Regions from separate parts of the Alkalihalophilus pseudofirmus genome, predicted to be linked through region 3. Evidence: riboswitches for the same ligand, from Rfam matches in the RefSeq annotation. Region 3 holds a riboswitch; each other region holds the start of a gene.
What was found. Region 3 has a riboswitch for lysine ahead of PQ478_RS16865 (aspartate kinase). Riboswitches for the same ligand answer to the same signal wherever they lie in the genome.
Positions count from the first base shown of each region.

Region 1: it holds a riboswitch for lysine, as region 3 does, so the genes downstream of both, dapA (4-hydroxy-tetrahydrodipicolinate synthase) here and PQ478_RS16865 (aspartate kinase) in region 3, are expected to answer to the same signal.
Region 2: it holds a riboswitch for lysine, as region 3 does, so the genes downstream of both, PQ478_RS18370 (Na+/H+ antiporter NhaC family protein) here and PQ478_RS16865 (aspartate kinase) in region 3, are expected to answer to the same signal.
Region 4: it holds a riboswitch for lysine, as region 3 does, so the genes downstream of both, lysA (diaminopimelate decarboxylase) here and PQ478_RS16865 (aspartate kinase) in region 3, are expected to answer to the same signal.

Region 1 is NZ_CP117835.1:1,564,840-1,568,372, reverse strand. Features, by position in the region: gene PQ478_RS08105 (hypothetical protein) at 1-396, shown strand, start outside; gene PQ478_RS08100 (YhcN/YlaJ family sporulation lipoprotein) at 447-917, opposite strand; gene PQ478_RS08095 (aspartyl-phosphate phosphatase Spo0E family protein) at 1,387-1,551, shown strand; lysine riboswitch at 1,643-1,822, shown strand; gene dapA (4-hydroxy-tetrahydrodipicolinate synthase) at 1,951-2,838, shown strand; gene PQ478_RS08085 (DMT family transporter) at 2,885-3,533, opposite strand, start outside.
Region 2 is NZ_CP117835.1:3,473,422-3,476,954, reverse strand. Features, by position in the region: gene PQ478_RS18380 (dihydrofolate reductase) at 1-383, shown strand, start outside; gene yunB (sporulation protein YunB) at 456-1,202, shown strand; lysine riboswitch at 1,271-1,447, shown strand; gene PQ478_RS18370 (Na+/H+ antiporter NhaC family protein) at 1,571-3,118, shown strand; gene PQ478_RS18365 (sodium-dependent transporter) at 3,459-3,533, shown strand, end outside.
Region 3 is NZ_CP117835.1:3,170,205-3,173,737, forward strand. Features, by position in the region: gene PQ478_RS16860 (YslB family protein) at 1-138, shown strand, start outside; gene PQ478_RS16865 (aspartate kinase) at 172-1,419, opposite strand; lysine riboswitch at 1,568-1,756, opposite strand; gene uvrC (excinuclease ABC subunit UvrC) at 1,831-3,533, opposite strand, start outside.
Region 4 is NZ_CP117835.1:1,357,345-1,360,877, forward strand. Features, by position in the region: gene spoVAEA (stage V sporulation protein SpoVABEA) at 1-203, shown strand, start outside; gene PQ478_RS07025 (spore germination protein) at 178-1,665, shown strand; lysine riboswitch at 1,776-1,950, shown strand; gene lysA (diaminopimelate decarboxylase) at 2,041-3,363, shown strand.

The DNA of each region.
Region 1 (3,533 bases), 1.6 Mb from region 3:
CGTGCTGACACGGAACTCCTAACTTATGCAAAAGAAGCAGGCGTATACCTAGAGCAAACGATCAATCAATTAGAAGACCTGGCTCCGACTTTCCAAGAGGATTCATTTCAAGCAGACTCACTTCATTCTGTTTTATCAACGATCCATTCGATAAAACAGAACAGTGAACGCTTCCATAACATACGTATCCCTCATGAATTTGAAGGCTTTCACCAAATTCATATAGGGTTTATCACTGAATTAACAGACCTTGAGCGGGTCATAGATGACATGAGAGAACCAGTCGACCCAAGACAAGCCTTGAATGCCCGTGTCCATTATGAAAATATTATGATTTCCCATAAATCAATGGAACGTGAATTTATGTCTTTATCAGAAGACTACGGGTTTCACTAAGTTCTCTTGGAACCTGTGATGAAAAAAAATAAGGCATGCGGATGCATGCCTTATTGATGAGACAATCGCTCCATTCTCCTTAGAAACTGGCGATCGCTTGTCACTATAATTTCGTGTTTCGGGTAATAGCTCTCTGCCATCCCTTCAATCATATCCTGCAGGGATTTAAGATTTTGGTTATCTGCTGCAACACCTATGACCAATGTTTGATCATCTGATAGCATATATACTTTATTTACCTCTTCAAGGTTTTCAAGTGTCTGCTTTAAATCATCTTGGCCTTGCTGTTTAGTTAAAATCGATTGACCGCTAATCATATCCCGTTTTGTACGATTAGAATATCTCACCTTATCTCTTAAAATCCCAGGCCTGCTGTTTTCAATTCTACGGCCCATATGATTAACACCCTCATGCTTCATCCCTAAATCCCGGTTGCCTGAAACATAGTCATAATGGGTAGTAAGCCTCGCTGTTGAATCGGTTAAGCCTTTCGGGGCAGCATCCGGAACCATCATATCCATTAAAGGCCCTTCGAAACTCCTCGCCCGCTCTACACCTTACCCGCTGTATCCCTGATCACGATGTGAGTTCGCTCCTAATGTAGCTTTTTGTTCTATAGAGCATCCACTCATGATGATTAAGAAGAGCATCGTTACGACAATCCTTTTCATTCTTTTCCCTCCTTTGCCTTAGTGTTTGCAAACTTTTCGCTGAAGAAACAAAAAAACACCCAAATCAGTTCAATTGTTGTTACCAAATGAGACAACAATCCATTTGTTATCCTATAAATCCCATTTTTCTTCTTGCGATGTTTGTCGAACCTTTTCTAATAACGACTTATTATGACTACTTTGCAAGAATGACTTTTCAACTTTCCTGCAATGGGTATAATAATCTTTGTGTGAAAAAAGACATGACTTCAACAAGACCCTTCAGAAAAAATAAAATAGTCCGTCTTCTTTCGAAAGTTTAAAATTGGAGTTGAAGGGTATGCTAACTATAAAAATTGAATTAAAGCGCAGACAAATGTTTAAGCTAGCAAAAAAATACGGATTCACGTCTCCACAAACAGTTAAATGCAGCCAAGAACTTGATGACCTTTTAAACCAAGTACAATTTAAACAAAATCCAGAGACAGATATGAAAGGTGTCTAAAGTGAAAATTTTTCATTAAATCCATTGCAATCCCCCTTAAGTTTTGATAAGGTTAACTCACAAAATCAATAATCTTTACTTCACATACTGAAGTGAGGGTAGAGGCGCAAATGTCATGAGTAAAGATGCGGAGGAGAATGAGCTCCATTGATGCATTTTAAAAGGGGGATTTGCCGAAGCGTACAAATGCTCATTCTTTCTACGCTGGGACTGTATTTAACAAATACAGGACTGTCATGCAGCACTGTCTGCATGGAGGGCTATCTCACGCATTGGAATGATTGTGCAGCCACAACATGTCCATGCAACAATGAGACTCCCTCATTGTTGTTTTTTTGTGCCTTGGCACATAGCCCGCTCATACTTGAAAGATATTATTACGAATTGAGGGTGAATAGAATGAATTTTGGACGAATACTTACTGCAATGGTAACGCCATTTAATCAACAAGGGGAATTTTGCGTTGACTCTACAAAGAAACTAGTGAGATATCTCATTGAGAATGGTTCCGATGCATTGGTTGTCGGGGGAACAACAGGAGAATCACCTACCCTGTCAACAGAAGAGAAACTAGTATTATTTAAAACGGTGGTAGAAGAAGCTGGCGGACAAGTTCCAGTGATTGCTGGAACAGGTTCGAATAATACGAAAGCTTCAATTGAATTAACAAAACAAGCAGAAGAAATTGGTGTAGATGGAATTATGCTCGTTGCACCATATTATAATAAACCTTCTCAAGAAGGCTTGTACCAACATTTTAAAGTGATTGCAGAAGCAACAAAGCTGCCGGTTATGCTCTACAATATTCCTGGCCGCAGTGCAGTTACGCTTAGTGTCGAAACAACTCTTCGCCTTGCGGAGGTTCCAAATATTGTCTCAACTAAAGAAGCAAGCGGAGACTTAGATGCCATTGCTGAAATCATTGAGCATGCACCTGAAGGATTCTCTGTTTACAGCGGTGATGACAGCCTGACACTTCCAATTCTTGCAATTGGTGGAACAGGTGTCGTCTCAGTTGCCTCCCATATCGTCGGAGGCCAAATGCAGCAAATGGTTAAAAATTATTTAGCTGGACAAGTTCAAGCAGCAGCAATGCAGCACCGCCAGCTTCTACCTGTTATGAACACATTGTTTATGGCCCCTAATCCGACAGCTGTGAAAGCAGCCCTTGAATTAAACGGCGTTCAAACAGGATCTGTCAGATTGCCTCTTATTCCACTAACGGCTGAACAAAAACAAGAGCTTGTACGTATCATTAAACCTACTATGAACTTTTTTGTGAGCTAAAGGTAATGCCAACGATATAAATATTAAAAAGCATGCAGCCCAAAGGCTACATGCTTTTTTCATGAATAGGAACTTTTCTGACCCAATATCTCTCAGCATATCCCGTACCAAATAACACACCGGCTACAATAAAGAGAAAACCAATTAATTGATACATATGTATCGTTTCCTGGAGAAAGATGGCTGAAAAGACAAGCCCAAAAAACGGGACAAAATTATTAAATATCGCTGTCTGACCAGCGCCAATTTTTTGAATGGCTGCATTAAAAACAAAATGACCAATGGCTGTTGCTACAACGGCAGAAAAGAAAAACACCCCATACACAAAGGGCTGTGCCCCTACCATTGATGCAACCCCTTGCGGTTCTACAATCAAGCTCACGATAAACAGGCCGGCAGAACCAATGATCAGCATCATACCAGTTACTTGCTTTGAATCTAGTGTAGCTGTAGCTTTTTTAATAAAAATAAAACTGATCGCTTGAACGACCATAGCAACAAATAAATAAATTTCACCAAGGGAAACCGATAATACCCCTGCTCCGCCCTGAATAAACAACACCCCGATTAACGCAAGGGCAATTCCCAAAAGGCGCCACTTTGTTAATCTCTCCCCTAGAAACCATACAGCAAAAAGGGCTGTAGTAAGAGGAAGCAAAGCTAAAATTAAGACAGCATTAGACGCATGAATCATC
Region 2 (3,533 bases), 300 kb from region 3:
CTTCAGGGCATACCATTGTGATGGGGCGTAAAACGTATGAATCGATCGGCCGGCCTCTTCCAAAGCGCAGAAATGTGATCTTAACGAGAAATAAAGATTTCAACGCAGAGGGCTGTGAGGTCGTTCATCAATTAGAAGAAGTATTAGACATCGCCAAACAAGAAGAGGAATGTTTTATTATAGGTGGGGCCGAATTATTCAAGCTGTTTTGGAATGATACGGACCGCCTCTACATTACTCACATTGACGAAACCTTTGAAGGAGACACTTACTTCCCAAAAATAAAAGAAAGCGAGTGGGAGAAGGTATCCGATGAGGCAGGTACAGTCGATGAGAAAAACCTCTATCCTCATAGGTTTTGTACGTATGAGCGTAAAAAGTAATCAAGCATAATTAAATAGAAGTCAATTTGTCCCCCTTTGCTGCATATAGTTTTTGCAAAGGGGGTTTTCAACATGAGATTCGGCAAACGATCGAGACCCCGGAAAGGTCCCTTGCCATTTCGCTATGTACTGCTCTTATCCTTTTTAATCTTTGTTATTTTAACCGTCCAAGGCCTTTGGATCATTGAGAAAGGAATCAGACCGACGCTTGTTCATATTGCCACAACAGAAACGAGAGTCATTGCAACAAAAGCGATAAATGATGCGGTATCTAAAAAGATCGCATCAGACCTTAATCAAGAAGAGCTGTTTATTCGTGATGCTGATAATACAGTTCAGTTCAATACGCAAATGTACAACCGTATTCTCTCAGAAGCAACAAACCGCGTTCAGCGCCATCTAAAGGCGGTAGAACAAGGCGAGGCGTTTGATGTTTCGTTTGATAATGAAGAGGCTGTTACCTCAGACGGGGGAATTATATACACGATTCCGCTTGGGCAGGCAACGAATAATGCCTTACTTGCTCACCTAGGACCGCAAGTCCCTGTTCGTTTCTCGGCAATTGGCGATGTGAAAACCGATTTTAATATGAAGACATTTAACACGGGCATTAATAATACGACCATTTCCGTTAATTTTGATGTCGTGGTGGATGTGAAGATTGTCATTCCTTTTGCTACAAATACAGAAGCGATTAAGACGACAATTCCAGTTGGCCTCATTAACATTCAAGGAGAAGTTCCTGAATACTACGGCGGGAACGGCGGCAGTATGATTATACCAGCACCAGGTAATTCCTTAGGCGGTGGCGATAATTAACATTGTCAACCTTGTAAAACTATGATAAGATAATTCGGCAAACTTAATATGAAGTTGCCTCATCAACATGGTGGGGTAGAGGCGCGAATGCAGATAAGTACACACTTGGAGGATGACAACGTAGAGAAGTGTGAAAAGGATCATTTGCCGAAGTGGAAAAGAGGAGTCAGACCTTTTCTGCTGGGGTTGCATTGAAGAAGTGTAACACTGTCACAGTCAATAGACTGTGGAGAACTACTGTTGTGATGGGGATACCTGTGCTTATTAAGCCGATAATGGGTAGCCATTATCGGCTTTTTTTATACTCTTTTATCCGAGTATAGGATGCATCCCTGTATCAACAAACTCAAAAAAGGGGGATGGACCGAATGGAAGGTTCAATTTTATCGCTGCTGCCACCAATACTAGCACTTGCGATGGTTATCTTAACTAGACGCGTACTATTATCACTTGGTGTCGGTATTATCGTCGGTGCACTAATGTTAAACGGGTATAATCCTGTTGATAGTGTAGCTGAAATTGTATCAATTGTTGCGGCAATCTTTGTCGTAGACGGCGCTATTAATGATTGGGAACTTTATATTATCTTTTTCCTATTACTGCTTGGTATGATGGCGGCGCTCGTTACTCGTTCTGGAGGGAGCCGTGCGTTTGGAGAATGGGCATTAAAGCGTGTCAAAACTCGTGTTGGCGCACAGCTTGTAACAGTGATGTTAGGGATTATTATCTTTATCGATGATTATTTCAACAGCTTAACAGTAGGTAACGTGTCTAGACCATTAACAGACCGTCACCGTGTATCTCGTGCAAAGCTTGCTTACTTGGTTGACTCTACAGCAGCACCTATGTGTGTTATCGCACCAGTATCAAGCTGGGGAGCATACATCATTACAATTATTGCCGGCATTTTAGCTACACATGGTGTGACGCAGTATGAAGGCTTACAAGCGTTCATGCTGATGGTTCCGATGAACATTTATGCACTAGTTGCTATCGGGCTGGTTCTAGCGGTTGTATTCTTTAAGCTTGATTTTGGAGCAATGAGAGTACATGAAGAGCGTGCATTTAAAACTGGTGAGCTTGTTGACCCTGATTCTGGTGCAATTCCAGGAGATCAAGAAGATCTTAAAGTTAGTGATAAAGGCCGTGTCGGCGATCTTGTATGGCCGATTGTTGCTTTAGTTTTAGGAACAGTTGCTTTTATGATTATTACAGGTATTCAAGCATCAGAAGGTGCCGCAACCATTCTTTCTACATTTGAAAATACTGATGTAGCATCATCATTATTATATGGTGGTATTATCGGTTTTGCAGTGGCTCTTGTGCTCAATATTGTTAAGAAAACCGAAGCAAGTGACCTTGGTGCAACGATTTGGGCCGGGATTAAATCGATGCTTCCAGCGATCTATATTTTACTATTTGCATGGACGATTATTTCAATCATCGGCGACTTAGGAACAGGTCAATATCTAGCTTCTCTTGTAGATGGCAATATTCACCCAATGTTCTTACCTGCAATCCTTTTCTTAATTGCTGGATTTGCAGCATTTTCAACGGGTACATCATGGGGTACATTCGGGCTGCTTCTTCCTATTGCTGGAGAGATGGCCGCTGTTATTGATATCACAATGATGCTTCCAATGCTTGCAGCCGTTCTTGCAGGTGCAATCTTTGGAGATCATTGTTCACCAATCTCAGATACGACAATTTTATCTTCTACAGGAGCAGGAAGTCATCATATTGACCACGTAGTCACGCAGCTTCCGTATGCGATTGTGGCTGCCGTTATTACATTGATATCCTACCTTGTACTAGGTGCGACAGGAAGTGTGCTTCTAACGCTTGCTGCAGCTCTTGTATTATTAGTAATCACAGTTCTTATATTGAAAAAGTTATCAACACCGATCGAGTCCTAAAGAAAAGGCTTCTGCTGCCAAGCAGAAGCCTTTTTTGGATCATATTGCCTAATTCCTATACATTTTTTGAGAAAACCTTCGAAAAATGTGACAATTTCCTTAAAATTATTTTGACAAACACCAAGCAAATCATTATAATCAAAAAGTGAATAGTCAGATAACTCTAAAAAATGGAGGGGTTACAAAAACGGATACTACTACACGTTGATGCACTAAATAGACTTGTCGAAATAATTGTCAAATAATTTTGATAAAAAATATTTTAGTGCGGCTACTATTTACAGAATCTTTTGAATACAATTTAAGGAACTTAGTTCACAACAGAGAGGAGTTATCGACGATGGCTAGAGAGCAATGGGGAACACGAGCAGGATTTATTTTAGCAGCGATCGGTTCAGCAGTCGGTTTGGGTAAC
Region 3 (3,533 bases):
TATCAATTAGAGGCAGGATTTCTAGCCCAGCAAGTAGAAACATGGCTGTCCTCTTATACTGCTGCTACTCAGACAAAGAAAAAAGGGATTATTCATATTCAAGTCGAGTCCGATCTGCATGACACGATTGAAGCGTAAAAAAAGCGATGCATGAGTGCATCGCTTTTTCCTTTATACTAATTGTGCCGCTTGTTCTTCTTCATGTACTTCGTCTAATTTAAACGCATCATGTAAGACCTCAACTGCCATCACCATATCGTCTTCAGATACAACAGCCGACACTTTAATCTCAGATGTGCTGACCATTTTAATAAATATTTCATTTTTAGCTAGGGCCTCAAACATTGTAGCAGCCACACCCGGGTTTGAAATCATGCCTGACCCTACTATCGATACTTTTGCAAGATCTTCTTCATGATATAAGTGTTCAAATTCAAGTTCATTCTTTGCTTGCTCTAAGCGTGCTACTGTTTCTTTCAGTGAGCATTGAGTAATAGAGAATGAGATATTTACATGATCTTCGTCGTATTGGTTTTGAATAATGATATCTACATTTACTCCGTTGCTTGATAAAATAGAAAATAGTTTTGGCAGGGTATCCATACGGTTTGGCAGACCTGCAACTGTTACTTTTGTAACATCATTCTCAAATGCAATCCCTCTTACGATTAAATTTTTCTCCACTGTAACTTCCTCCTCAATCATTGTTCCCGTTTCTTCTACCATGCTTGATGCAACCATTAATGGAACTTCATAATTTTTCGCAAACTCTACCGCTCTTGGATGAAGTACACCTGCTCCTAAGTTTGCCATCTCTAACATTTCATCATAAGATACCGCCTGCAGTTTACGTGCCTTCTTCACATAACGTGGGTCCGTCGTAAATACTCCGGTTACATCTGTATAAATCTCACAACGGTCTGCCCCTACAGCTGCAGCCAGCGCAACCGCTGTTGTATCTGAACCGCCTCTTCCAAGTGTTGTAATGCTGCCATCTTCTGTTACACCTTGAAAACCTGCCACAACTAGTACTTTGCCTGCTTCAAGCTGATTTGTTAACCGTTCTGAATCAATTTCTTGTATTCTTGCATTTCCATGAGATGCTTCTGTTAAAATACCTGCCTGACCGCCTGTATAAGATACGGCATCTACCCCGCGCTTTAAGAGTGCCATTGTAAGTAAGGAGATCGTCACTTGTTCTCCCGTGGATAAAAGCATATCCATTTCTCTCTTACTTGGATGATCCGTAATATCACTTGCTAAACTGACAAGCTGATCCGTTGACTTCCCCATCGCTGAAACGACAACAATCAACTCACTCCCTGCCTCTGCTGCTCGTGTAACACGGTCTGCAACATTTTCAATTTTTTCTACAGAACCAACTGAAGTTCCGCCATATTTTTGTACAATCCTTGCCATTTCGCCTCATCCTCTCAATCTCTTCACGCGCGATTCTTTTGATCGACTGGATGTGTTATACCTTTTTGCGTACAAAAAAAGCAACAATAAGGAAAACCCCTCACCGTTGCTTGTCATACCGTACAGGTACCACACTACTCCCTTTCTCACGTGAGATAGTTCTCCACAAGACTATTGGGTATAGTCAAGTGACAGCCTTACCCCTATTCGAGATAAGTCCAGCATGTATAGTTATGAGGTCTATACAAACTTCGGCGAATTCCCCTTTTAACCAGTGTCAAAGAACCTCATCGTTCTCGACTGGCTTACTAATGGTTTTCGCTCCTCTACCATCACTTCATTGTTTTGAAGTGCGGCATATTTAATTGTTTTTCATTCTAGCAGAGGATAACGTATGTTGCAACAAGAAATTTAATCTTTCTCATGCAGCTTTTCATATATAGCTTCTGCTACGTTCTTTGGCACCCCTTCTACTGCTAATTCTTCAATCGTCGCTTCCTTCATTTTTCTCACGGACCCAAAATGCTTGAGCAGCTGGCGTTTTCGTTTCTCTCCTACACCAGGGATCTCATCAAGCACAGATTGAAAGAAGGTTTTTGACCTTGTTTGTCTATGAAAGGTAATCGCAAACCTGTGAACCTCATCTTGTATTCTTTGAAGTAAATAAAATTCATGGCTGTCTCTTTTTAACGGAATGACTACCGGAGGGTCGCCCATTAATAATTGTGAGGTACGGTGCTTTTCATCTTTAGCAAGTCCGCAAACCGGTATAGAGAGCCCTAATTCATCTTCGATTACTTCTTGCGCAGAAGCAATCTGACCTTTTCCTCCATCAATGACAATTAAATCAGGCAGCGGTCTTTCTTCTTGCAGCAGCCTCACATAGCGCCTTTTTACAACCTCGCGCATTGAACCGTAATCATCTGGACCTGTCACTGTCTTGATCTTGTATTTCCGGTAATCTTTGCGGCTTGGTTTCCCATCTAAAAAGGTCACCATTGCGGAGACAGGATCTGTTCCTTGAATGTTTGAGTTATCAAAAGCTTCTATGCGATAAGGAGTTGCAATCCCCATCGCTTCTCCTAATCGTTCTACTGCTTTGATCGTTCGATCTTCATCCCGCTCAATTAAAGAAAACTTTTCTTTTAGCGCAAAAGATGCATTCTGGTTGGCTAAATCCAGCAGCTCCTTTTTCTTACCTCGTTTCGGATGAGCTGTCTTCACTTCTAATAATTGTTCAACCAATTCACGATCTACCTCTTCTGGCAGGAGTATTTCCGCTGGCTTAATATGATCTTTTTGAAGATAAAACTGCCCTACAAATGTAAGCAGATCATCCTTAGCTTCTTTATAAAATGGAAAAATCGACACATCACGCTCGATCAGCTTTCCTTGACGTATAAAGAACACCTGCACGCACATCCAGCCTTTATCATAAGCAAAGCCAAATACATCTCGATTAATATGATCATTAATGGTCATCTTTTGCTTTTCTCTGACTTGATCCATATGCTGCAATAGATCTCTTAATTCTTTGGCCCGCTCAAAATTCAACTCTTCTGAGGCTTTCATCATCTTCTCTGTAAGATCTTCTTTAATCTCATCATGACCTGAACGCAAAAATTTAGTGATTTCTTGAACCATCTCTTGGTTTTGCTCTTTTGTGACCTCATAAACACACGGCGCTAAACATTGACCGATATGATAATATAAACACACTTTATCGGGCATCGTTCTGCATTTACGCAATGGATATAAGCGGTCTAATAACTTTTTCGTCTCGTTAGCCGCTCCTGCATTAGGATAAGGACCAAAATACTTCCCGCCGTCTTTTTTTATGTTTCTTGTTGTAATCAACCGCGGATGTTCTTCATTTGTTATTTTTAAATACGGATACGATTTATCATCTTTTAACATGACATTGTATTTTGGGTCATGTTTTTTTATTAAGTTCATCTCGAGAATAAGCGCCTCGATATTTGATGAGGTCATAATATATTCAAAGTCCACAATCTCACTAACAAGCCGTTGTGTTTTCGCATCATGAGAACCAGTAAAATAAGATCGCACTCGATTTTTCAAAACCTTTGCTTTCCCTACATAGATAATGGTTC
Region 4 (3,533 bases), 1.8 Mb from region 3:
CTGACATGGAGATTGGCAGAATTAATGGAGATACTGTCTACATTCTAGATCAGCTTGATATCCCTTTTATTGTCGGGATAGGTGATATAGGAAAGATGGCAGGGCTTGATACGTTAAAAAAAGGCTGTCCGGTAACAAAACAAGCAGTTAATCTCATCTTAGAGAGGAGTGGCTACCGTGAGTCAAAAAAAGGAAATACATGAAGAACATTTTAGCCGGGATTTCACAAAAAATGAGACGCGGCTCAAAGAAAGGCTGGGGCTAGGTGAATCATTTGATGTAGGGGTTAGAACGTTATCCATCCTTGATCGCAAGACAAGCATCTATTTTGTAAATGGTTTAATTGATAGTCTTTACGTGATCGAATTAATGAAGGAATTGATGGACTTAGATGTTCGTCACCGTAAAACTCACAATATTAAAGAGGCGTTCAAAAACCATTTAACCCATGTTCAAGTAGAAGAAACGCATTCAATGGACAATGCGATTACGCAAATGCTCTCTGGCCTTATTTTTATCCTTGTAGAAGGAGAAGAAGAAGCTTTTGTTATTGATGTTCGTCAATATCCCGGCCGAGGACCAGAAGAGCCTGATACAGAGCGTGTTGTACGTGGAGCAAGAGATGGCTATACCGAAAATATTATCATTAATACTGCTCTAACTAGACGGAGAATCCGAGACGAGCGTCTTCGTAATGAAATTATGCAAGTCGGAGTACGCTCTAAAACAGACATCTGTGTCTCCTACATTGACGGCATTGCTGATCCTGTGTTGGTTGATATTATTAAAAAGGAACTCGAAGCGATTGAAATTGACGGACTTACGATGGCAGACAAAATTGTCGAAGAATATATAGTAAAGCAAGGGGCAAATCCATTTCCGCTCGTACGGTATACAGAGCGGCCTGATGTGGCAGCCACTCACTTGCTTGAAGGTCATATCATCATCATAGTTGATGCGTCGCCAAGTGTTATTATTGCACCGACCACATTGTTCCACCATGTTCAGCATGCTGAGGAGTATCGACAATCGCCAGCAGTAGGGACTTTTCTTAGATGGACACGTTTCATAGGGATATTCTTCTCTTTGTTTATTCTGCCGTTTTGGCTCCTGCTTGTAATGCAGCCAAGTCTTTTGCCTGCTGCACTTGAGTTTATCGGTCCTGAGGAAACGAATAATATACCGATGGTGCTGCAAATATTATTTGCCGAAATGGGGATTGAGCTCTTGAGGATGGCAGCTATTCATACCCCTTCTCCGCTTGCGACGGCACTAGGGTTAGTAGCTGCATTATTGATTGGTGAAATTGCTATACAAGTCGGCTATTTTACACCGGAAGTGATTTTATACGTGGCTCTAGGTGCAATTGGGATGTTTGCTACACCTAGTTATGAGCTTGGCGTTGCGCTTAGAATTACTAGGGTCATTCTCATTATTTTAGTAGCGTTCTTTAAGGTGCCTGGCCTTGTCATAGGTACGACGATCTTTGTTCTATTACTCGCCGGCCTCAAAACATTCAACAAGCCTTACTTGTGGCCGTTTATTCCGTTTGATCCGCCTGCTATTTGGCAGATACTTATTCGTTCTACTGTGCCTTCAGTTCGATGGCGTCCAAGTATCGTTAATCCGCAAGATCCGATTAAACAAAAACCTAGCGGAAGGTAAGGCTGAAGCGTTAAATACCTATATAAAAATGGCTTTCTCTCTCTATTTAGGGTTGATGACTTCTTCTTTGTGTGCTAAAGTAGTTACAACAATTTAATGAACCTCATGAATAATGGGGTAGAGGCGCAAAACGAATGAGTACAATTGGGGAGCTGATGGCTGGCTTAGAACCAAATGGAAAGGTCAATTTGCCGAAGCGCTTATTTTGCCATGAAATAAGTGCTGGGTCGTTTGTGAACAATGAACGAACTGTCACTACATTCGTAGTGGAGGACTATTCTAGAAGTGAGGTTACTCTTGCGCATATTAGGGCAGCTAGTGTAACAACATTAGCTGCTTTTTTTGTATAGACAGGAATAAAAGGAGAGAGATTCTATGTATATGCACGGTTCAAGTCTTATTAATGATAAAGGTCATCTAGAAATCGGCGGGGTCGATACAATTGAATTAGCAAATAAATACGGAACACCATTATTTGTATACGATGTTGCATTAATTAAAGAGAGAGCTGAACAGTTTCAGGAGGCATTTAGGGAAGAAGGTGTAAATTATCAAGTAGCCTATGCATCTAAAGCTTTCAGCTGTATTGCAATGTTTCAACTTGCTGATGAACTTGGGTTGAGTTTAGATGTTGTATCAGGCGGTGAGCTCTATACAGCGATTCAAGCGGGTGTACCGATGGAACGTATTCACTTTCACGGCAACAACAAAAGCTTAGCAGAGCTTGAAATGGCTGTGGAATCAGGAATTGGCTGTGTCGTTGTTGATAATTTCTATGAGTTAAAACAATTAGGACATATTTGTGCTCGTCATGATGTGAAAATGGATATCTTGCTTCGTATTACACCAGGTGTAGAAGCACACACGCATGATTATATTTCTACAGGACAAGAAGATTCAAAATTTGGTTTTGACCTAGAAAGCGGCCAAGTAGACCAGGCGATTCAATTATCACTACTAGATCCACATATTAATCTGCTCGGTATCCATTCACATATCGGCTCACAAATATTTGAGACGAGCGGCTTTGTAATGGCTGTTGAAAAAATCTTTGAATTTATTGAGAAATGGCGTGAAGAATTAGGATTTACCCCAAGCGTTCTTAATTTAGGGGGCGGATTTGGCATTCGTTACATTGAAGGTGATACGCCGCTGCCTGTTGGTGAGTATGTGAGAAAAATGGTTCATGTTATTAAAGAAAAGGCAGCTGCTCATCAAATGGAGATCCCTGAAATTTGGATTGAACCAGGTCGTTCACTAGTTGGGGATGCAGGTACTACTTTATATTCGATAGGTTCAAGAAAAGAAATTCCAAATGTTCGTCATTATTTATCTGTTGATGGTGGAATGAGTGACAATCTCCGTCCTGCACTTTATCAAGCGGAGTATGAAGGGATTCTTGCAAATCGTGCGGACGAGGAAGCGACAGAAACATTCTCTATTGCAGGGAAATGCTGTGAAAGTGGAGATATGTTAATTTGGGATCTTCCACTGCCAAGAGCATCACATGAAGATGTGTTAGCTGTATTCTGTACAGGTGCGTACGGCTATTCAATGGCTAATAACTATAACCGCATTCCAAGACCACCAGTTGTATTTGTAGAAAAAGGAGAAGCACAATTAGTTATTCAACGAGAATCATATGAAGATCTAGTTCGCCTTGACCTGCCATTAAAGCAAGTAATGAAACAGATGTAGGTTGGCGCAGACATGGGCGGCTTGGAAGTAGTCTCATCGCTTTGCTCCTGTGAGGCTGGCACTTAATGCTATTAAGACACCTCCCTGCAGTAGTGGCTGATCTCCGCTGCAGGTACTCGCTTTCCGCGGGCGGTCCGGGAGCCTCCTCGGGCTCTCTCCCTGTGGGATCT